Regions from separate parts of the Lactobacillus sp. PSON genome, predicted to be linked through region 3. Evidence: a T-box and tRNA genes for the amino acid it is inferred to sense, from the RefSeq annotation. Region 3 holds a T-box; the other regions hold tRNA genes.
The links. A T-box is a leader RNA that pairs with one kind of tRNA and senses whether it is charged. The one in region 3 lies ahead of leuS (leucine--tRNA ligase), so its partner is inferred to be a tRNA-Leu.
Positions count from the first base shown of each region.

Region 1 (6,623 bases), on a different contig from region 3:
CGGAGTAATGAATAAGCCTACTCTTTCAATTCCTGATTTAACTCATGCAAGTATTAAGTCTTTCACTAAATCAGCAACTCATACTTATGCGGAACATACTCAAACGCCGAAAATTTATCATACTGACTTTAACAATTCTATTTATAAAAAACTTACAAAAGCTTACTTCTAACTTGAAATCAAGTTACTAAGTAAGGTTATTTTTTTATTATTTTTTCTCAAAGTTACTTGCTAAATCTAGATAGATAATCAATTTATAAGTGAATTTAAATCTATATTTTTATTAATAATGAATAGAATTGCATCATTCTTAGAGATAGTTTTACATTTTTATACTTGCTACTATCTATCTTGTCCTGAATTTGGACGAGAATTTTTTAAGGAGGATTTTCAAAGATGAAAATCACAAAAGCAAGTTTTAATAAGGCATGGAAGAATAAGAAGTTAGTAGCAGGCGCACTTAAGATGGCGCATGTAAGGCGGGAGTTTTCTTATTATGAGGATTATTTGCAAGAAGGAGTATTAACTTATGCCGAGGTATTAGACAAGTATCCAGTGATGGAGCGCAAGCAAATAGATAATTTGGCTTTTAGAAAAATTATCTGGCGTACAATTGACCAACTACGCAAAGTCCAAAAATGGGATGAATACAGTACGAACTTTGATGAAGCTTTTACTTTAGCAAGCAAATCATGTAATTGGGAAATGTTATTAGATTTTAAAGAATTAGTTGAGACTTTCAACGATTACGAACGACTTATATTATTTGAACATTTACTTTTTCAAAGGACAATTACTGACTTAGTAAGTGAGTGCGGTGTTAGTCGGCAGTATTTACAACGAATTAAGCGCAGTTTGCTTGAAAAGTTACGAGAAGAATTGAATTAATTTTCACAAAAAGATTTGTTTTGACGAATCTTTTTTTATTTTTACTTGATTTAATGTCGTTAACGACATATAATAATTTATGTCGACAACGACACATTTGAAAAGACAAAAAAATAAACTTAAGAAAAATTTTTTAAAGGAGAGATTTCATGGCTAACTTAAATAATATGGATAAGAAGTTCAAGACTTTGGAAGATTTTGTAGGAACTCACTTTATCTACACTTATGATAATGGTTGGGAATATGAATGGTACTGCAAGAATGACCATACTGTTGACTACCGTATCCACGGCGGAATGGTTGCCGGTCGCTGGGTAAAGGATCAAGAAGCCCATATTAACATGTTAACAGAAGGTGTTTACAAGATTGCTTGGACTGAACCAACTGGTACTGATGTTGCACTTGACTTTGTTCCAAATGAACACAAATTAAACGGTACTATCTTCTTCCCTAAGTGGGTTCAAGACCACCCTGAAATTACTGTTTGTTTCCAAAATGACCACATCGATTTAATGCACGAGAGCCGTGAAAAATACGAAACTTACCCTAAGATGGTTGTGCCTGAATTTGCGACAATTACTTATATTGGGGATGCAGGTGCTAATAATGAAGATGTTATTGCTAAAGAACCATATGAAGGTATGACTGATGACATCCGCAATGGTAAGTTTTATGATGAAAACTACAAGATGATTGAGAAGTAGTTTTTGAACTGCAATGAAAAAAGCTAACAAATATATTTGTTAGCTTCAATTAATTATTGATTTAGCTAATCCTTGTGATTAGCTTTTTTATTTACTGAAAATTGGATAAAGTATGATAATCATCTATTCACCTAAAAATGTTACAATTAACAAAAACGAAAGCGAGAAAATCATGCCGAAAAAACGTATCTTACCTTACATCATTATGGGTATTTTAAAGCAAAACCCAAATTCCACTGGGAAATTCGTCACTACACAGTTCACAGATGAAATTGGTGAATTTTGGAAAGCTAGCCATAGTCAAATTTATCCTGAACTTAAAAAAATGCTAGCAGATAATTGGATTCAAACACTACCAAGTAAGTCTAATAGCAAAGAGATCCACTATTCACTTACTGAACTCGGTAAACAAAAATTAGACGAATGGATTAAACAACCTCTAACAGAATTGCCCATTAATCATGATCTTTTTTCTCTTAAATTATTCTTTATCAATGATAAGTCTGACCCTCGAATTGAAAAACTAATTACAGAAGAAAAGGCTCTTCTTAACAAGCAACTTGCTCATTTAAAAATCCGAAAAAAATTACTATTTGAAAATAATTATCAGAATAACTATGGACACTATCTTATTTTAACAAGAGCTATTTCTAGAATTGATGGACAATTAAAGTGGCTTGAACAATTATAGTTACTTTGATACTAAAAAAGACGAGAAATTTCATCTCGTCTTTTTAATTATTCTTAATTACTACTTTTGTCCCAACAGGAACATTTTCCATTAACCACTTAGAATCTGGAACACTTAAACGAATACAACCGTGTGAACCTTGAGTTTTACCCAATTTGTGAGCTTCTTTGAGATTATATTCTCCTGTTGCATCAGTCGGAACTGAGTGGAATAAGTAGACATTAGCATCATCAGGATCCCAACTTACCCAATTATTAGCACCCTCATTAAGTCCTTGATTGAAAAAGCTCTCTCCGCGTCCTTCATGAATTTGATAAGTACCAGTTGGAGTTGCAGATTTTCCCTTCTTATTATATACACCAGCTGTAGAGAGCATGGTATATACAACTTTACCTTTTTTGAGGACATATACTCGATTTCCCTTAAGAGAAACTCGCAAAGTTAAATCAGCAGGATTAGTAAGTTTAGGATATTTCTTTTTCTCACTGCGTTTTTTCCAAGTACCTTCAGGAGCTAAGTCCTTTGGGTCTTTATAAGGTCTAGCTAACGCAGCCATAGTTTTTGTTTTTGTTTTTGTCTTTTTATCAGTGTTTTTATTTTTCTTTTCTACTCTGCTTATTTTTGCTTGATTATTTTGTGCATTGCTCTTAGGTGTGCAAATTTTAGCCATTGCTACAATTGCTAAAATAACTGCAATTGTACTAAAAATATATTTTTTCATATTTACTCAATCATCTTTTCAATTATACTCTCATTAGATTTTATCAGTAATTGAGATAATTATCTAGAAAAAAACACAGGAATTAACCTGTGCTTAATAAGTTTAACTTTCTGAGTATTTTTTCATGATTTTGGGCAATAATTTAGAAATTTCAGTCGGCTTAACAACATAATTATTTTTGTAAAGTTCATCCCCAGCTAAAGAATGAATATATACTCCAGCCAAAATTGTTTCAATTTTATTTGAAAATTGACCAACAAATCCGCCAATAATTCCAGCTAAAGTATCCCCGCTTCCTCCAGTAGCCATTCCAGGATTACCTAATGGATTAACAAAGACATCTCCATTTTCACTATAAACCTTAGTATGATTTGATTTTAAAACTAGAGTTAAATTTTTCTTAGGTACTAAATTATTCATTGCATTCCAATTAGCGCTATCGTTTTGGAAAGGGATGCGAATTTGACTGACTCTTTGCCATTCCATCTGATGAGGCGTCATAATAATATGACCTGCATTTAAGGGTAACAAAGTATGATCTTCAGCAATCAAATCCAATGCACTAGCGTCTAAAATTACGCTTTGTTGTTGATTAACACAACGACGCAATAATACCATAATTTTTTTAGCGGTTTGACTATTGCCTAAGCCTGGACCACAGACTACAACATCCATCTTCTTAATAAGTTCACCTAAAGAATTGTCATTCCAATCAATGTACATTGCTTCTGGATCACGGCTATGCAATGCTGCCAAGTTAATTGAGTGAGTTGCTGTGGCTACAAGGCCCCCACCTGCATTTAAAGCTCCTTCAGTAGCCATAATAATTGCCCCACCATAACGGTCACTTCCTCCAATTAAGAGGATTCGACCATAATCCCCTTTATGAGAATTACTTGGTCTTTTTTTGATAACCTTTTTTAAAATAGCTTCAGAAATTTCTTCCATTTTTAATTTTCTCCTATGATCCAACGCCAAACTTGTGTGAACCAGTTAACTTTAGCAGTTCCCCTCATTGCTTGAGCTTGAATTTGCATTTGAGTTGGATCTGATAATGAAATTAACTTTTCATTACCTGATTTAAATTCATATGAATCAATAGTACTTCCTTTATCAACAGGTGCTTCTAAAGTTTTATCTTTTAAGTTAGCAGATAAGCCTTTGCCATCTACGGGATCCCAAACTGTAACTTGTCGACGAAGACCTAATGGAACTGTCTTTTCTTGACCATTTTTAACCATTACGCTTTCTGCACCCTTGATACTTTCACCTTGCTTTAAAGTTACTGGAGTATACTTAGCAAAAATATAATGCATTAATTTTTTAGTTTGGACAAATCTTGATGGATCGGTTCCATCTTGATGACGCGCTCCCATTACCACTGTAATAATACGAGCATTTTTTCTTTGCATAGTTCCAATAAAACAAGCTCCAGCTGCATCAGTGGTACCAGTTTTTAAACCATCAACATTAAGATTAGCATCATATTGAGATAATCCTTTAAGCATCCAGTTAAAGTTATCCATCTTGGTTGTTTTTTGACCATCTTTAAAATCAAGATGCGCAAGCTTAGTTGTATTTAGAACTTCTGGATAATCACGAAGCAAGTGTTGTCCAACAATCGCCATACTCTTAGCTGACATCACATTTTCAGCATTTTTACTAATTCCAGGATAAGCATCTGCACCTAAACTTCCATTAGGTAAGCCACAAACAGTATAAATTTTAGCATCATTAATATTCCATGCCTTTAACTGTTGGCGCATTAATTTAACAAAACTTTCTTGATTACCGCTCACCGCTTTTGCTAGGCACATTGCAGCTCCATTTGCAGATTCAATTAAAGTAGCTTGGTAGAGTTGCTTAATAGTATATTTATGACCCTTTTTAAGAGGAACATTTGAATATTCAGAGTTATTAGCAACCTTAATAATTGAATCAGTTGGTTCAACGGTAGTATTCCATGAAATCTTTTTGTTTTTAATTGCATTTAAAGTTAAGTAAACTGTAATCAATTTAGTCATTGAAGCAATTGGTAGAACCTTATCTTCATTTTTAGTATATAATACTTGACCAGTATGACTATCAATAGCAATTGCTGATTTCACATCAAGCTCAAGCTGGTCCGCATCATAAGTTGCAGCTGAAACTGTCTGATTTAAAGATTGATTGATAAACAAACCACTACCAGTCAATGATACTGCAGCAGCTAAAGTAATAACTGTTTTTTTGATTTTATTATGAAAACTCATAAAACCTTCCTTTGAAAAAATAAAAATTAAGTAGTTTTATGATTACATTTTACCAAAAAATTTGGTATTATTAATGATGAGTTATAAATATTTCTCTGCCCCGATGGCGGAATTGGCAGACGCGCAGCGTTCAGGTCGCTGTTCAGGTAACTGAGTGAAAGTTCGAATCTTTTTCGGGGCATTCTTTAACTAGCTGAAAGGCTGGTTTTTTCTTTATCCAAGTAATATTTTAGATTTGTGAGGTTATCAAAATGAAAAAAAGATTAACTAAATCACGTGATAAAATTTTAACAGGAGTTTTGGGCGGAATTGCTAATTACTTTGGCTTAGATCCGGCTTGGGTTAGAATTATTGGTTCTGCTCTTATCTTGTTTACCGGTATTTTTCCTGGAGTTGCACTCTATTTTATTGCAGCTCTAGTAATGCCAGAACCACAACGAAAAGATACTACAATGACTGGAAAATACACTAAACATGATAAGTAGAATTAATATTTTTTAAGAAAATTAAAAGTATTTCTAAATTCTAGTTCCGCATTTACACTTTGGGTATATAATCTAAGTAGATAGGTTATAAGGAGCAAAAAAGATGAAAGCGATTAGAATTTTTCACAAGATATTTTTAACTGTTGCCGCAGTTTCAATTTTAAGTTCTACATTTTTATTTAGTGAACCTGAACATGTAACAGCTATTAACATCCGCTCAACTCAAAATATAAATAAAGACGTCAAACATTAATGAAAAACCAAGCATTATTTAATGCTTGGTTTTTTTATATTATTTTTTAATATTTTTCTTTACTGCTTTAGCTTTCTTAGTAGTCTTTTTTGACTTTTTAGTTGCTTTTTTAGACTTCTTTGTTTTTTTAGCCTTTTTACTTGCGGCCTTTTTTGCGGCAGCTTCTTTTTTAGCTTGTTCTTGCTTAGCTTTTTGTTGGTTTAAGTAATCTTGTTTTTGCTGATTTATATTATCAGTACCCCATTTAGTAAAGTTATCTTTTAGAGTACTTGCAAAAGTAGTAAATTCAGTAATATCTGAAGTTTGAGCACCGTTTTGAAGGTCAACTAATTCAGCAGGAATGAAGACATATTTGAGAGTGTCATTCTCAATAATAATTGTTACATAAAATGGAACAGATTCCTTTTGGCTTGGATTTTCTTTATTAGTAAGATCCAAGTTTAATTTAGCATAAATCTTAAATTGTTTACCTTTAGTCCATTTCACAGCATTTCCACTAGCATCCTTATATTGTTCAAATGATGTTGTTTTACCATCAGAACCAGCTTTTGGCACATAAAGGTTTTGAGTGTCTTGCTTAATAGTTCCAGTATAGCTCTTAACTTGAGTATTTAAATATTCTTGCATAG
Region 1 is NZ_JBQXFW010000007.1:81,843-88,465, forward strand. It holds gene ACTHPI_RS07395 (hypothetical protein) at 1-172, shown strand, start outside; gene ACTHPI_RS07400 (sigma-70 family RNA polymerase sigma factor) at 397-888, shown strand; gene ACTHPI_RS07405 (phenolic acid decarboxylase) at 1,056-1,592, shown strand; gene ACTHPI_RS07410 (PadR family transcriptional regulator) at 1,765-2,283, shown strand; gene ACTHPI_RS07415 (L,D-transpeptidase) at 2,327-3,004, opposite strand; gene ACTHPI_RS07420 (NAD(P)H-hydrate dehydratase) at 3,107-3,952, opposite strand; gene ACTHPI_RS07425 (serine hydrolase) at 3,955-5,256, opposite strand; tRNA gene ACTHPI_RS07430 (tRNA-Leu) at 5,354-5,437, shown strand; gene ACTHPI_RS07435 (PspC domain-containing protein) at 5,508-5,741, shown strand; gene ACTHPI_RS07440 (hypothetical protein) at 5,845-5,994, shown strand; gene ACTHPI_RS07445 (hypothetical protein) at 6,034-6,623, opposite strand, start outside.
Region 1: it has a tRNA-Leu gene. The T-box ahead of leuS (leucine--tRNA ligase) is inferred to sense a tRNA for this amino acid. The anticodon was not compared.

Region 2 (6,623 bases), on a different contig from region 3:
GTTCTGATAAAACAGGTACTTTAACACAAAATAAAATGACCGTTGAAAAAATCTTCTATGATGGTCAAGTTTTTCCAGATAAGGATGCAATATCGGAAACTAATCCAGCGCTTTTATCAATGGTTCTTGCAAATGATACCAAAATTGAAAATGCTGGTGACTTATTAGGTGACCCAACTGAAACTGCCTTGATTCAATATGCATTTGATAAAAATATTGATGTTCCTGCTATGCTTAAAAAGTATAGTAGAGTTCAAGAAGTTCCTTTTGATTCAGATCGTAAATTAATGAGTACAGTTAATAAATACGGTGATAAATATTATGTCGCTGTAAAGGGTGCTCCAGATGAACTTTTAAAGCGTGTTACTCAAATTGAAATTAATGGTCAAGTTTCACCAATTACTACTCAACAAAGAGAAAATATTCTTGCAACTAATCAGTCTTTAGCTAAACAAGCTCTTCGTGTTTTAGGACTTGCTTATAAGATAGTTGATAAAACTTATGATGATCCAACAACTGAAAATGTAGAACAAGATTTAATCTTTGCAGGGCTTGTCGGCATGATTGACCCAGAGCGTCCTGAAGCTCGTGCTGCTGTCGAAGAAGCTCACAATGCAGGAATTAGAACTGTAATGATTACAGGGGATCACCAAGTAACGGCACAAGCAATTGCAGAACGTCTTGGAATTTTAAAACCTGGTCAAGATGAGCGTGTCTTAACTGGAGCAGAACTTGATAAATTAAGTGATGACTACTTTATTAAGCACGTTCAAGATTATAGTGTTTATGCACGTGTTTCTCCAGAAAATAAGGTAAGAATCGTTAAGGCATGGCAAGCAAATGGTAAAATCGTTGCCATGACTGGTGATGGTGTTAACGATGCTCCAAGTCTTAAACAAGCTGATATTGGTATTGGAATGGGAATTACTGGTACAGAAGTATCTAAAGGTGCCAGTGATATGATTTTAGCTGATGATAACTTTGCTACAATTGTTGAAGCTGTTAAGCAAGGTAGAAAAGTCTTTAGTAATATTCAAAAGGCTATTCTTTACTTAATGAGTTGTAACGTGGGTGAAGTGTTAACTGTCTTTATGATGACAATGCTTGGTTGGGATATTTTAGCTCCTGTACAGCTTTTATGGATCAACTTGGTAACGGATACTTTACCAGCTATTGCGCTTGGTGTAGAGCCTGTAGAAGATGGTATTATGAAACGTAAGCCTCGTGGAAGAAAGAGTAACTTCTTCAGTGGTGGTGTAGCAAGTTCAATTATTTACCAAGGTATCTTGGAAGGTATTTTAGTGCTTGGTGCTTACCAAATTGGCCTTCATGTAGGTCCTCATGTTAATAATCCTAACTTGCAACATGCGGATGCTTTAACAATGGCATTTTTAACTTTAGGTCTAATTCAGTTATTCCATGCAATTAATTCTAAATATGTTCACCAGTCAATCTTTAATAAGCATACTTTTTCAAATAAATGGTTTAACTGGGCAATTATTATTGCCGCAATCATTATGGCATCAGTTGAATTACCATTTATGACAAAACTCTTCGAAGTAACTGAACTTGATGGTATTCAATGGCTTGTAATTTTGTGTGCTGGTCTTCTTATGATTATCATTGTTGAAATTGTGAAGTTCTTCCAAAGAAAATTAGGTAAAGAATAAAAATTATCAAAATAAATTAGAAAAAGCTTGAGTTTTCTCAAGCTTTTTTTGTACTCTTAACTAATAAGTATATTTTTGAATGGAAGATTAATTAATGAAGAGTTTTTTGTTTAGGCTTTATTTATCGTGGATGAAATTTTTAAGTCGTTTTACAACAATGGAAGACAATAATATTGTTGTTTTGAATGAAGCTGGGAGATCTGGATCTAATGGTTATATTTTTTATAAATATTTGCAACTGAACCATCCAGAATACAATGTTACATTAGTTGAGCCATGGCCATCATCACATTTAAATTGGAAAACTTGGCAGAAAATTGGAGCAGCTAAATATATAATTACTACACATCAACCCTTTAAAGCACGTAAAGGTCAAATAAATGTACAATTTTGGCATGGAGTACCACTTAAGCGTATGGGAATTATGGCTAATAATACAAAACGCCGTGATAATCAGCGAAATGCAAATTTATGGCACAAAACAGCAGATATTGTGACTTCTAGCTCTGACCTTTATGAAACTCTGATGAGTAGTTGCATGGCTATTGAAACTAATAAATATAAGAAGTTAGGTTTTCCAAGGCTCGATGCACTTAAAAACCCAATAATTCCAAAGGAAAAATTATTAAAAGATTTGTTTAATACTGAAGATAAAAATGCTCAAATCGGAATTTATATGCCAACTTTTCGTTATGAGTTAGAAGATAAATCTGTCATGGAAAGAATTAAGCAAGGAAACTTTTTCGCTTTTGATGATTTTGATGGGGAAAAATTAAATGCAGAGCTTAAAAAGAGACATCAATATTTAATTGTTAAGTTGCATCCTTATGAAATGCGCTTATTTGATAATTTTAATAGTCAATATTCTAATATTGCTTTTTTAAATAATGATTATTTATTTGATAATAATTATGATCTTTATGAATTACTAGGAAATACCGATTTTTTAATGACTGATTTTTCTTCAATTTATTTTGACTATTTGCATTTAAATAAGCCAATTATTTTTGTAACTAATTTTTTGAAGCAATATGAAAAAACTCGTGGACTTTTAATGGGGCCATATGAAGAAATTACACCCGGGATTTGTATTAATTCGCAAAAAGAATTTATACAAAACTTAGATAGCTTAGATAATCAGCAAATACGAAATCGTAGATTGTATTGGCTTGATTTAACTAATCAAGTTAAAGGTGACAATTATTCAGAAAAAGTATTTGATTATATGACAAAATATTTAGGTGATTAAATGAAAAGAACATTTTTGAACATTTTATATAATGCCGTTTATCAAATTTTTCTTGTTTTGGTACCTTTAATTACTGTTCCATATTTATCTCGGGTTCTTGGTCCAAAAACTTATGGAATTTATAGCAGCGTTAATAATACTGTGCAATTTTTGATGGTCTTTTGTATTTTGTCTTTGTCTTATATTGGGATGCGGACAATTTCTAGAACACGCGTTCACGGTACTCCTCAAGACTTAAGTAATGCCTTTTGGGGCTTGTGGTATTTTCAAGGAATAGCAGGAATTATTACAATTTTACTTACAATTTTTATTTGTAGTATTTTTAAAATTAAATATTGGAATTATATTCTTTTGATGCTTCCTTTTTTGATTTCTGCTCAAGTTGATATTTCCTGGTTTTTTCAGGGATTAGCAGATTTCGGTAGAGTTGTGTTAAAAAATACAGTGGTAAAACTTGTCAGTGTTGTCCTAATTTTGCTTTTAGTAAAAAATCCAGGGGATTTATGGAAGTACTTGCTTATCATGTCAGTTTCAACGATGCTCGGGTCTTTTGTGTTTTGGCTTGATATTCATCGTTATGTTGGAAGACCTGTGAAGCATTTTTATAAATTTAAAACTACAATGAAGGCAATCGTTATCTTGATGATACCGCAAATTGCTACCCAAATTTATACTTCACTTGATAAACCTCTTTTGGGACTTTTTCAAAATTCGACTCAAGTTGCTTTTTATGATAATTCACAAAGGATTTCTAATATGGTGTTAGGGGTAATTACGAGTATTTCCTTAGTTATTATGCCTAAAATGGCTAGTGAAGAAAAAGAAGCTCAAAAGGTAGTCTTAAAAAAATCACTTGAAGCTACAATAATGTTAGGGACTCTTTTTTCAGTGATTATTATGGCAAATACTAAGCAATTCGTACCGTTTTTCTTTGGAAATAAATATACTCCAATGATTCCGTTGATGTTTTTCTTCACTTTAACAATTATTATGATTCCAACTGGTGGAGTATTTGCAAATCAGTTTGCTTTGGCTAATCGCCGTGATAAGGATTATGCCTTTCCAGTGGTAATTGGAGCAATTGTTGAAATTGTTCTAAGTTTTTTGCTTGATAAGCCGCTTGGTGCAACAGGAGCAATGATTGCAATTTTAATTACTGAATTTGTAGTCTTGATTTTGAGGCTTTGGGTTGTTAGAGATGGTTATAATTTTAAGTATGTATTTCATGATGTGCCTAGGTATTTCTTAATTGCAGTAATTACATTTATGGTGGGAATGGTAGTACCTAATTTTATTCCGTCGGCCTTTTTTAATATGGCATTTAAGTCTATTGTGATGTTAATTGTATATTTAGGTATTATGTTTATGATGAAGCTTGATTTTAATCAAGATATTAAGAAATTGATCAAGAATTTTTTAAAGCGAGGTTAAAATGATCCCTAAAAAAATTCACTATGTATGGGTAGGAAGAAACCCAAAATCTCCGATTATTAAAGAATGTATTGAGACTTGGAAGAAGAAGCTTCCTGATTATGAAATTATCGAATGGAATGAAGATAATTTTGATATGCATGAAAATAAATATATTGAAAAAGCCTATCAAGCTAAAAAATGGGCTTTTGTATCTGATTATATTCGAGCAAAAGTTATTTTTGAAGAAGGAGGAATTTATTTAGATACCGATGTGCGAGTAATTGATAAGCTAGATCCACTTCTTGATGATGAAGCATTTATTGGTTTTGAAAATAAAGACTATCTTTCAGCAGCTATTTTTGGTGCGGAAAAGGGTCATCAATTCATGCAGGATATTTTAGATTATTATCAGGGTAGAGAATTTACTTTTGATAAAAATAATCAAATGGCTGGAGTAAACAGTCTATCTGTGACTGATATTGTAAAAAATTATGGTCTGGAAGCAGGTAACTTTGAGCAACGATTAAAAGAAGGCGTTCATGTTTATCCAGATGGAATTTTATGTAATCCAAGTTCAAAATCTAAAAGTATTCACTTATTTACTGGAACTTGGATGAATGGACAGCATTCTATTAAGGAAAAAATTGTGACTGCTCTTAAACGTCATATTTCAACGCCAAAACAAGCAGGGATGTATCAAAAATTAATTCGATGAATCAAAAAGAATTACAAAGGCTAGTTGAAGATACTTCGATGAATTATTTTCACAAGCCTTTTTTGCACCAAGTGAAAATTAATAAAAGAATGCGAACCACTGGTGGCAGATATCACTTAGATGACCATCATATTGAGATTAACCAGCACTTTTTAGCGAAAAAATATCGTGCAGACTTAATTGGCATAATTAAGCATGAGTTGTGCCATTATCATTTGCATTTGGTTGGTCGTGGCTATCGACACCGAGATGCGGATTTCAAAATTCTTCTTCAACGAGTTGGTGGTAGTCGTTATGCTCCTGATATTGGTTTAAGACAAAAGCAAAATAAAAAATATTTTTATATTTGCAAAAATTGCAAAGCAATCTATCCCAGAGTTAGAAAGCTTGATACTAAGCGATTTGTCTGCGGAAAATGTAATGGTAAATTAGTCTTGAAAGAAAAAAATGAAATTTTTTGAAAAAAGTTTCAAAAAACACTTGCCAAAATCCAAAATTCCATGTATATTATTACATGTACCGCGGGCGTGGCGGAATGGCAGACGCGCAAGACTAAGGATCTTGTGACCAATATTAGGTCGTGGAAGTTCGAGTCTTCTCGCCCGCACCACTTAAGAAGTCGTTGGAAAACGACTTCTTTTTTTGTTTCTTAATGATTATCTGCGCTATAATTTAATTATTAAACACAGATAGGGAATTTTTATGGCTAAAGAAAAGAAATCTAAAAAAGCAGCAATCGTTAAATTTATTGTTATAGTTTGTTTAACAATTATTGTGTTAGGAATAGGTGCTGTAAGCTTTCATTATTATCGTCGCTACGCTGTAAGGCAAGAGCAGATTAGAATGGCACAAATGCAGCGTCAAGAAGAGCAAGCACGTTTGATGAGAATGCGTAAAGCATTCATTAAAAAGGTAGGTCCAATTGCTAAGCAAGTTGATAAGTCTTATGATTTACTTCCAAGTATTACAATTGCGCAGGCTTGCCTTGAAAGTAATTATGGACAAAGTGAACTTGCACAAAAATATAATAATCTCTTTGGTGTAAAAGGTACTAATCCAAATACTTCTGCAGTTTTAACTACTAAAGAATACGTAAAAGGAAAATGGGTCAATGTAAAGGCACGTTTTCAAATTTATGATTCCTATGAAGCATCTATTCGCGCTCATGCACGACTTTTTCAAAATGGGACTACTTGGAACCATAATCAATATAAACATGTCTTAGCAGCTAAAGATTATAAAAAACAAGCTAAAGCCTTAGTTCAAGATGGATATGCGACTGATCCAGATTATGCTAAGAAATTAACTGATTTAATTGAGCAGTTTAATTTGGACAAGTATGATGAAAAGTAGATTTTCTTAATAATATTCGCTAAACCCCACAAAAGCATTTAGAATCACTTCGAATGATTTCTAGATGCTTTTTATTATAAGTAAAAACTTAATAAACTTTAGAAAACGTTAACATAAACATCTCATAAAGTTCACAAAGTTGTTGTATCATAAAAATGATAGCAAAGAAATTTTAAAAAGAGGAACAACTATGAAATTAAATAAAAAAATCATCATCGGAGCA
Region 2 is NZ_JBQXFW010000004.1:57,102-63,724, forward strand. It holds gene ACTHPI_RS03430 (calcium-translocating P-type ATPase, PMCA-type) at 1-1,670, shown strand, start outside; gene ACTHPI_RS03435 (CDP-glycerol glycerophosphotransferase family protein) at 1,765-2,919, shown strand; gene ACTHPI_RS03440 (oligosaccharide flippase family protein) at 2,920-4,350, shown strand; gene ACTHPI_RS03445 (glycosyltransferase family 32 protein) at 4,352-5,047, shown strand; gene ACTHPI_RS03450 (SprT family protein) at 5,044-5,508, shown strand; tRNA gene ACTHPI_RS03455 (tRNA-Leu) at 5,569-5,657, shown strand; gene ACTHPI_RS03460 (glycoside hydrolase family 73 protein) at 5,750-6,400, shown strand; gene ACTHPI_RS03465 (SLAP domain-containing protein) at 6,591-6,623, shown strand, end outside.
Region 2: it has a tRNA-Leu gene. The T-box ahead of leuS (leucine--tRNA ligase) is inferred to sense a tRNA for this amino acid. The anticodon was not compared.

Region 3 (9,875 bases):
AATTGTTGGTTGAATACCATGACCTACAAGTTCACGTACATCCCCATATGGGTGTTCTACTTCTACAAAATGTTGAATAGCTGCACCAATATCACCAATACGATTGCCAAGTACAGCTTGATCAATTCCTAAATACATTGCCTTTTTAGTAGTTTCAATTAAGTCTTCATCAGCTTTAGAAATTTTACCTACTGGATAAGTAGTACATGAGTCTGTTTCATAGCCATCAAGATTGCAGGTTACATCAACCTTAACAATGTCGCCTTCTTTAAGAATTCTGTCTTTTCTTGGAGTTTGGTGAGCAATTTCATCATTTACTGAAACACAAGTACCATATTTATATCCTTCAAAACCTTGCTCAGAAAGACGTCCTCCACGACTTGATACAAAATCTTGACAAAATTCTTCAATTTCCCAAGTAGAAATTCCCGGCTTAATAACATCGCGTAAACCTTCAAACATAGATGCAAGTAATCGGCCTGATTTTTGCATACCTTTAAGTTCACGAACTGATTTAATTGTAATCAAAATATTTTCTCCTTTGTTATAAAAAATTATAGATACTTTAATTATAACGTTTTTGTTAACTTTACTAAAGTAGTACGGTAAAATAAGAAAATAATGTATAATAATAAGTTGTACTCATTAAGAAAGGTTGAAGAGATTTAATGAAAGCAAAAATTGTTTACGCCAGCATGACTGGTAATGATGAAGACATGGCAGATATTTTAGAAGAAGATTTATTAGATTACGGTTTTGAAGTAGATTCAAGTGATGTAACTTTTTCTGATGCAAGTGATTACTTAGATAGTGACTTATGTATTTTCATTACTTATACTTATGGCGAAGGCAAAATGACCGATGAAACAGCTGACTTTTACGACCAATTAAAGACTTTAGATCTTACTGGAAAGCACTTTGCTGTAATGGGATCTGGAGACAAGACTTATGGTGAACACTTCTGCGAAAATGTTTTTGATTTTGAAAAGTTATTTAAAGAAATAGGTGCTAGTGAGATTACTGCGCCAGTAACCATTGAAAATGCTCCAGATGATGAAGCAATTGATAAAATTGACAACGCCGCAAAGGAAATGGCTGATAAGTTAAATGGCTAAAAAAAATCAAGACGTGGTTGTTTCTGATGAAGCTAATATCCGCAAATTAGGGCAAAAATTAGTCAAACGTCATCGCAATCTTTGGGCTTATATGCTATTTGGATTTTTAGCAGCTTTAATTAATACAGTTGCTTTCATGATTTTACATCAGTGGTGGCACAGTGCGATGGTTATTTCTAATACTGCTGCTTTTATCATTTCTAACTTAGCTTCATTTTTCTTCAACCAAAAGGCAGTTTTTACTAATAATGTTGATCATGATCATTCTGAATGGCATAAGCTAATTGTTTTCTTTACATATAGGATTATTAGCTTAATTCCAGATACATTAATTATGCTAGTCGGACTTTCATGGCTTCACTTAAATGCTCTATTAGTAAAAATAATTGATCAAGTTTTAGTAGGAGTTTTTAATTATTTAACAACTCGATCCGTATTTCAAAAACAAGAACATACAATGATTGAACGTGCAAAAATGCGCCTTCAATCTCATCATAAAGAAAAGACAGACAAGTAGAATTTAACTTGACTGTCTTTTTTATTATTCAAAATCTTTTGGACGTTTTTCTTGTTTAAAATAATAACTAATAGCATTCATAATTCTATCACTTGCATGTCCATCACCATATGGATTTTTTGCATTAGCCATTTTATCATAAGCTTCCTTATCTTCTAATAGCTTTAACATTGCTTCTTTAACTGGTTCAACTTGTGTACCTACAAGTTGTAAGGTACCAGCTTTTACACCTTCAGGACGCTCTGTTGTATCACGAAGAACTAAAACCGGCTTACCAAGACTAGGAGCTTCTTCTTGAACACCACCTGAATCTGTCATAATAAAATAAGAACGTTTAGCTAAATTATGAAAATCAACCACATCTAAGGGATCAATTAAGTGAATACGTGGATCTGAACCTAAGATTTCTTGAGCAACTTCTTGAACTCTTGGAGATAAATGAACCGGATAAATAATCTCTACATCATTATGAGAATCAACTACCTGCTTCATTACTTTAAAAACTCTACGCATTGGTTGTCCTTGATTTTCTCTTCTATGCATAGTAACTAAAATCACACGATTGTTAGGTGTAATTTTATCAAGAACATCATGATGATAGTCTTTTTGAACAGTTTCTTGGAGTGCATCAATAGCTGTATTTCCGGTCACAAAAACATTATCTGCAGTATGATTTTCTTTAATCAAATTTGCTTTACTTAAACTAGTAGGAGCAAAATATAAATCAGCTAAGTCATCTGTCATTTGACGATTCATTTCTTCAGGAAATGGTGAATACTTATTCCATGTTCTAAGCCCTGCTTCTACATGTCCTAAAGTTGTTTGCTCATAAAATGTAGCCAAACTTGCAGCAAAACTAGTCGTAGTATCGCCATGAACTAGAACAATATCTGGCTTTTCTTTTTTAATGACTTTTGCCAAATCAATCATCACTTTAGAAGTTATTTCCTCCAAAGTTTGATTCTTTTTCATAATATTAAAATCATAATCTGGCTTAATTTTAAATATTTCTAGAACTTGATCTAGCATCTCACGATGCTGAGCTGACACAACTGTTACTTCATCAAAACGATTATCTCTTTTTAATTTTAAAACTAATGGCGCCATCTTGATAGCTTCAGGACGAGTGCCAAATACAGTCATAACTTTGATTTTTGCCATAATTACCTCAACGGATTCATCATAATCGCTGTAACCAATCCCCATACAATGAAGACACAAATTAAAGCGACATAAAGTAAATGCTTGCGTGTTTTAGTTGGCCTTTTCTTATCAAGTCCAAAAACAAGACAAAAACTACCAATAACAATGAACAACGCAGCTGTTAATAAGTATCCCATACATTCGTACGCTTTCTTTTTTATATACTTAATTAAAACATAATCCCTACTAACAAAAAAGCTTCCATTAATACTTTCTTTATTTATAATTGCAAACGCTTCCGATATTTGCTTATCCATGATATATTAAATGTGTAAAGAAAACCGAATCGTATATTTACTTAAGGAGATGAGCCACATGATGGTCTCAACAATTATCGGCGGTAGCTTCTTGTTAGTAGAGCTTGCTGGTGTTATTACATTATCAATCGTTAACCCATATTAACTAAAAAGCCTGAGATAAATCTCAGGCTTTTTCTTATATTCTTATATGCAATTTATTTAAAATTCGCTCAACCTTATTTCCTAAAACTTTTTGTGCCAATTGTGTTTTTAAAGTTATATAAGCATAAAAGATTACTCCAGCCATAACCGCAATTACTACAATAGTCAACGCTGGCATTCGACGTGCTGGACTTAAGAAAATTGTTAACAACTTTTGAACTCCAGCTACTACCAAAAACATTCCAATAGAAAAAGTGGTAATTCCCAAAAATCTTCTACCTGTTCGAGATAAGTTAAAGTTATAACCTACTTCTAAATGTTTTAAAGCTAAAAAGATAATTGCAATCATTCCTAAATTGGTCGAAATTAATGGTCCATATATTTTAAATAAACTAATCATTGGATATTGAAAAATAATTTTTATAACTAATCCCAAAACTAGATATTTAATAGCTAAACCATTTTCAGATAAACCTTGTAAAATCGCCATTAAAACAGTAAACAAACCTAAACTGATTGCAGTAAATGACGATAAATACAAAACGCTACTTCCTAAAGGATCATAACTATAAAACACAGTATAAATTGGCGTCGCAATTGCAGCCATTCCAAATGAAGCAGGAATCATGATAAACAAGAATAAATCTAAAATATTACTTATTTGCTTTGCAATGCTGCGGTAATTACCTTGTGTATGTGCAGCTGACAATAATGGGATAGCAGTAACTGCCATCGCACTTGCTAGTGACACAATAATCATAATCAACTTATTACCATTTAATGCAAATAAGGCATACCAGCTTTCAATCATATCTGAACTGGCATTTACCATCCCTGCAATCATTGGGTGGAATGTATATTGATCGACCAAATAGAATAATTGGATTCCAGCATCAATAATGATAAAAGGAATTGCTTGTTCAATAATTTCTGCAAATAATGAACTAGTTGATACTTGAATTTGGTTATTAGAGTTTTCTACTAGATTATCTAATTGATTTCTTCTAGTAAACAAAAACCATGCTAAAACTCCTATTCCAAATAAAGCACCGATAGCTGCTGCCAAGTTTGATTGAACAACTGCATGTACATACGAGCCATGCTGCATTTGCATAATTACAAATGCAGTTAAAAGCATCCAAATCACACGTGCTAGTTGCTCTATAAACTGCGACAGAGCTGATGGCATCATATCAGCATATCCTTGAAAATATCCTCTCATAATACTTAATATCGGTATAATCAAGATTGCATACGATAAGCTTCTCATAACTGCAACTTGTCTAGGATCACTTTTTGCTCCGTGAATCAGTGCTCCTATAACATCATTAGTTGCCAGAAGCGGAGCTGCAAAGTACATTATTGCAGCTGATACTATTCCGAGAATCGTCATTAATATCAATCCTTTTCGGAATAGCTTTCGTCCAATACCATATTCATTCAAAGCATTATATTTGGCAACTTGCTTGGCAATTGCTCCAGGAATTCCTGCTGTAGAAATTAAAATAAAAATACTGTAAATGTTATAACTTTTTGCAGTTAAAGCATTGGCAATATTACCATAATTTCCCATCCAAGCATACCAAGGAATGATATACAGCGCTCCAAGAATTCTAGAAGTAATCGAACCAATTGTCATCCATGCAGAACCTTTTAGAAAGGTATCCTGCGAATTTTTTGCATTTAATTCATTTTCTTCTTCCATTTAATTTCCCTAATTCAAAGTACTGACTAATTTATTTTGAAATTTTTGAAAGAAAGAAACAATATCTTTTTCTCTCTTTTTAGGAAAAATTAAACTTATTTAGCAACAATATTAACAATCTTGTTAGGAATTACAATAACTTTCTTAATATCCTTGCCTTCTAAGAACTTTTGAACATGTGGAATTGCTAAAGCTTGTTTTTGAACTTCATCTTTGTCAGTATCTTTAGCAATTTCAAATTTACCACGTAACTTACCATTAACTTGAACCATAATTTCAGCTGTAGCTTCTACTAATTTTGCTGGATCAAATTCTGGCCATTTAGCATATGAAATTGATTCATCATGACCAAATACTGACCAAATTTCTTCCATCATATGAGGAGCAACTGGTGCCAAAAGTTTTACAAAACCTTCCGCATATTCACGTGGAATAGACTTAGCTTTTTGAGCTGCATTTACAAAGACCATCATTTGACTGATAGCTGTGTTAAAGTGCATGTTTTCAAAATCTTCAGTAACTTTCTTAACAGTTTCGTTATAAACTTTATCAAGTTTACCATCATTTTCATCAACGATTTTTTCGTTAGGGATTGCCTTAAGATCTAAATCGTTAACCATCATTCTCCAAACACGGTCTAAGAATTTCTTAGTAGATGATGGACCATTGTCATCCCAATCAATTGAAGCATCAAGTGGACCCATGAACATTTCGTACATTCTAAGAGAATCAGCACCGTATTCATCAATTACTTCATCTGGATTTACAACATTACCCTTAGATTTAGACATCTTTTCATGATCTTTCAAAATAAGACCTTGATTATAAAGCTTTTGGAATGGTTCCTTAGTTGGAACAACACCTAAATCATAAAGCACCTTATGCCAGAATCTTGCATAAAGAAGGTGACGAACAGCGTGTTCTGCCCCACCGATGTAAAGATCAACTGGAAGCCACTGCTTTAATAAGTCGTAGTCAGCGAGCTCTTTATCATTATGTGGATCAATATAACGTAAGTAGTACCATGAAGAACCTGCCCAGTTTGGCATAGTATTAGTTTCACGCTTACCTTTTCGGCCATTTTCATCAACTACATTTACCCAGTCAGTCAAATTAGCAAGTGGACTTTCTGGCGTACCAGATGGCTTAATATCGGTAGCATGTGGCAAGCGAAGTGGGAGTTCATCTTCGGGAACTAATGTAGTTTCTCCATCTTCCCAATGAATTACAGGAATTGGTTCACCCCAGTAACGTTGACGACTAAAGTCCCAATCACGAAGTTTGTAGTTAACCTTTTCTTTACCCACATGGTGTTCTTCGAGCCAGTCAACCATTTTCTTTTTAGCTTCTTTAATATTTAAACCATCTAAAAAGCTAGAATTGATATGTTTACCATCTCCACTGTAAGCTTCTTTTTCAATATCTCCACCTTCAATTACTCGCTTAAGTGGCAAATCAAACTTTTTAGCAAAAGCATGATCACGGTCATCATGAGCTGGAACTGCCATAACTGCACCAGTACCATAACTTGCTAAAACATAGTCAGAAATCCAAATAGGAACTTCTTCACCATTTACAGGATTAATTGCATAAGCTCCAGTAAATACACCTGTTTTATCTTTATTTAAATCAGTTCTTTCAAGGTCTGATTTAGATTCAATCTTCTTAATATATTCTTCTACAGCTGCCTTTTGTTCAGGGGTAGTAATTTCTTGAACTAGTTTACTTTCTGGAGCTAAAACTGTGTAACTAACTCCAAATAAGGTATCTGGACGAGTAGTGAACACATCAAAAGTCTTGTCACTATCTTTGACCTTGAAAGTAACTTGTGCTCCAACTGAACGACCGATCCAGTTTCTTTGCATTTCCTTAACTGGTTCTGGCCAATCTAAGTCGTCTAAATCTTCTAACAATCTATCAGCATATGCTGTCATCTTAAGCATCCATTGACGCATATTTCTACGATATACTGGATAGCCACCACGTTCAGTTTTACCATCGACAATTTCTTCATTGGCTACAACAGTACCAAGATCAGGTGACCAGTTTACTGGAACCTCAGCTTCATATGCTAATCCCTTTTTATACATTTGTTCAAAAACCCATTGAGTCCATTTATAGAAATTAGGGTCTGAAGTTCTAACTTCACGGTCCCAATCATATGAAAAGCCTAACTTATTTAATTGACGCTTAAAATTAGCAATATTTTCATCAGTAACTTTAGCTGGATCTTCCCCAGTCTTTAAAGCATATTGTTCAGTTGGAAGCCCAAATGCATCCCATCCCATTGGATGAAGCACATTATAGCCTTGTGCTCGCTTCATACGAGACATAATATCAGTTGCAGTATATCCTTCAGGGTGACCTACGTGAAGTCCTTTAGCAGAAGGAAATGGGAACATATCTAAGGCATAATAATTTTTCTTTTTAGGGTCAGTGCCAGTTTTAAAAGTATCATTATCTTCCCAATATTTTTGCCATTTCTTTTCAACAACTTTGTGATTATACATAAACTCTCCTTAAATAAAAAAGTCCTATGATAAATATCATAGGACGAATTTTCGCGGTACCACCTAAGTTCCGCGCCTAAGCGCGACACTCAATGCTCCTTAACGCGGCTAGCATACGATAGGTCTAACTTAGGACAAGTTCACAAGCTCTTAATAAGACTTTACAGCTACCAGTCTCTCTCTGAAAAAAATTACCTGTTACTACTTCCTAACCTTTATTTTCTAATGGATAATGATTATAATTTACCACATATGCTAAAAAAAACAAGTGTTAATTGCTAGGAGGAAGAATTTGATTAATACAAAACGTCCACCAAGAGATACTTTGCCATGGGGAATTGTTTTTTTAACAATTTATGTTATCTGGGCAATTTTAGTTTCTACTGGTTCTGAATTTATTCATCAATTTGATAAAACTATTATTTCTATTATCTGCAATAATAATCCAACTAATGTTGCTTTTGCCAAAACTTTTACCAATCTCGGAAATACTAGCACGATTGTAGTTGAAACTATTATCTTAGTTGTACTTTTGCTTTTATTTAAACAATTTGCCTATGCATGGTTTACTGCAGGTGTAATGATTGCTGCAAATGGTTATAACTGGATAATCAAACATGCAATTGAGCGTCCACGCCCAACTGTTCATCACTTAGTTTATGCAGATGGATATAGCTTTCCATCAGGACATTCAGTTGGTAGTGCTGCTTTATTTGGAGTTTTAATTATTTTAACTATTCTGTTAGTTAAGAATAAATTTTGGAAAACTTTATTAATTATTATTTGGACATTATTTCCACTTTTAATTGGTTATACTAGAATATTTGTCCATGTTCACTATCCTTCAGATGTATTTGGAGGATGGATTGAAGGTATTACATTTGTATTACTTGGATATTCTTTCCTATATCATTTTTATATTGAACCTGAAATGGTAAATTATAATTTTAAACGAAAAACTCGTTCATAAAAATAAGCTTCGCAATTAATGCGAAGCTTATTTTTATGCTTTTTGACGATCTTTATATATTCTGTTTAAAACTATAGAAATTACAATAACGACTAATGAAACTACATATACTCCAATCAATCCAGCAAATAAAATTTGTCTTAACTTCGGAACTAAACTTGGCGCTAATTCTTTTGCCTTTTCTGCAGAAACAATTTTATTCATCATATTTTGTGTTAATTCAGGATTACGTGATAATTGATGTGCAATAATCGTATTAAAAGTAATTCCATAAACTGAAACCATCATTGTTTGCCCTAAATATTTCATTAGTGTATTAAACGAAGTAGCTACCCCAATATCTTCTTTACCAACAATAACTTGTGAACGAACTTGAGAAGCTGTAGTAATTGCCCCAAAGGCTATTCCATTAAAAGCAGCTATAATGCAAAATACCCAAAATGGAGTATAAATAGGGACTAATATTAAGGCCAAATCAGTAACTACCAATAAAGTCAACATAATATCATAAGTCTTTTTAATACCCCAGCGACCTAACATTCCACCAATTAAGAATGAACCTACAATCCACATTAAGGAACTTGGAGTTACTGCAAACCCTGCTAAAGAGGCATTTGTTCCATTAATTCCTTGCATCCACGTTGGAATATAAAACTCAAAACCAATGACAACTCCAGAAATAAGCAAAGTAATTAAATTAATTGCTAGAAATTCTCTATCTTTTAACATAGATAGCGGCATAATTGGGTCTTGTGCGCGTTTTTCAGCTTTAAAGAAAGCAACTACACTTATTAAAATTAAAGCCCCTAAGGCTGCCATAATAGCCCAACTAATTCCAGAGCCTAATTCCTGTAAGAAAAACATCAAACTCAAAAGTAAAATAATTAGCCAAATAGTTCCTTGTAAATCTAATTTAGACTTAGATTTCGATTTTGTTTCTCTAAAAAAGAATAAAACTAATAAAAGCGCCACAATTCCAATAGGTACATTAATATAAAAGACCCAATGCCATGATAAGTGCTGAACAATAAAGCCACCCAAAAGTGGTGCAATAACTGAAGCAACACCCCAAAAGCCAGAATTAAGTCCTAACATTTTGGCACGTTTTTTTAAAGTATATAAATCTGCAATAATTGTAATTGCAACAGGTTGAACAGCTCCAGAACCTAATCCTTGGATTACTCTAAAAATAATTAATTCAACCATATTTTGTGCTAAGCCACAGAGCGAGGATCCTATAACGAATATTGCAATCCCAAATAAAAAAACTGGCTTACGCCCGAAGCTATCTGCCAGTTTTCCATATAAAGGAGTCGACACAGCCGTCATTAACAGAAAGATTGAAACTACCCAATTCATTATTTCAAGTCCATTTAAATCTGAAACTATAGTTGGCATAGCAGTAGAAACAATCGTTCCTTCAATCGCGGTCATGAAAGTCGTCATAAAAATCG
Region 3 is NZ_JBQXFW010000005.1:363,164-373,038, forward strand. It holds gene map (type I methionyl aminopeptidase) at 1-528, opposite strand, end outside; gene ACTHPI_RS05720 (flavodoxin) at 669-1,115, shown strand; gene ACTHPI_RS05725 (GtrA family protein) at 1,108-1,632, shown strand; gene wecB (non-hydrolyzing UDP-N-acetylglucosamine 2-epimerase) at 1,657-2,793, opposite strand; gene ACTHPI_RS05735 (hypothetical protein) at 2,796-2,972, opposite strand; gene ACTHPI_RS05740 (hypothetical protein) at 3,103-3,237, shown strand; gene ACTHPI_RS05745 (putative polysaccharide biosynthesis protein) at 3,271-4,941, opposite strand; gene leuS (leucine--tRNA ligase) at 5,037-7,451, opposite strand; T-box leader at 7,488-7,669, opposite strand; gene ACTHPI_RS05755 (phosphatase PAP2 family protein) at 7,744-8,421, shown strand; gene ACTHPI_RS05760 (MDR family MFS transporter) at 8,455-9,875, opposite strand, start outside.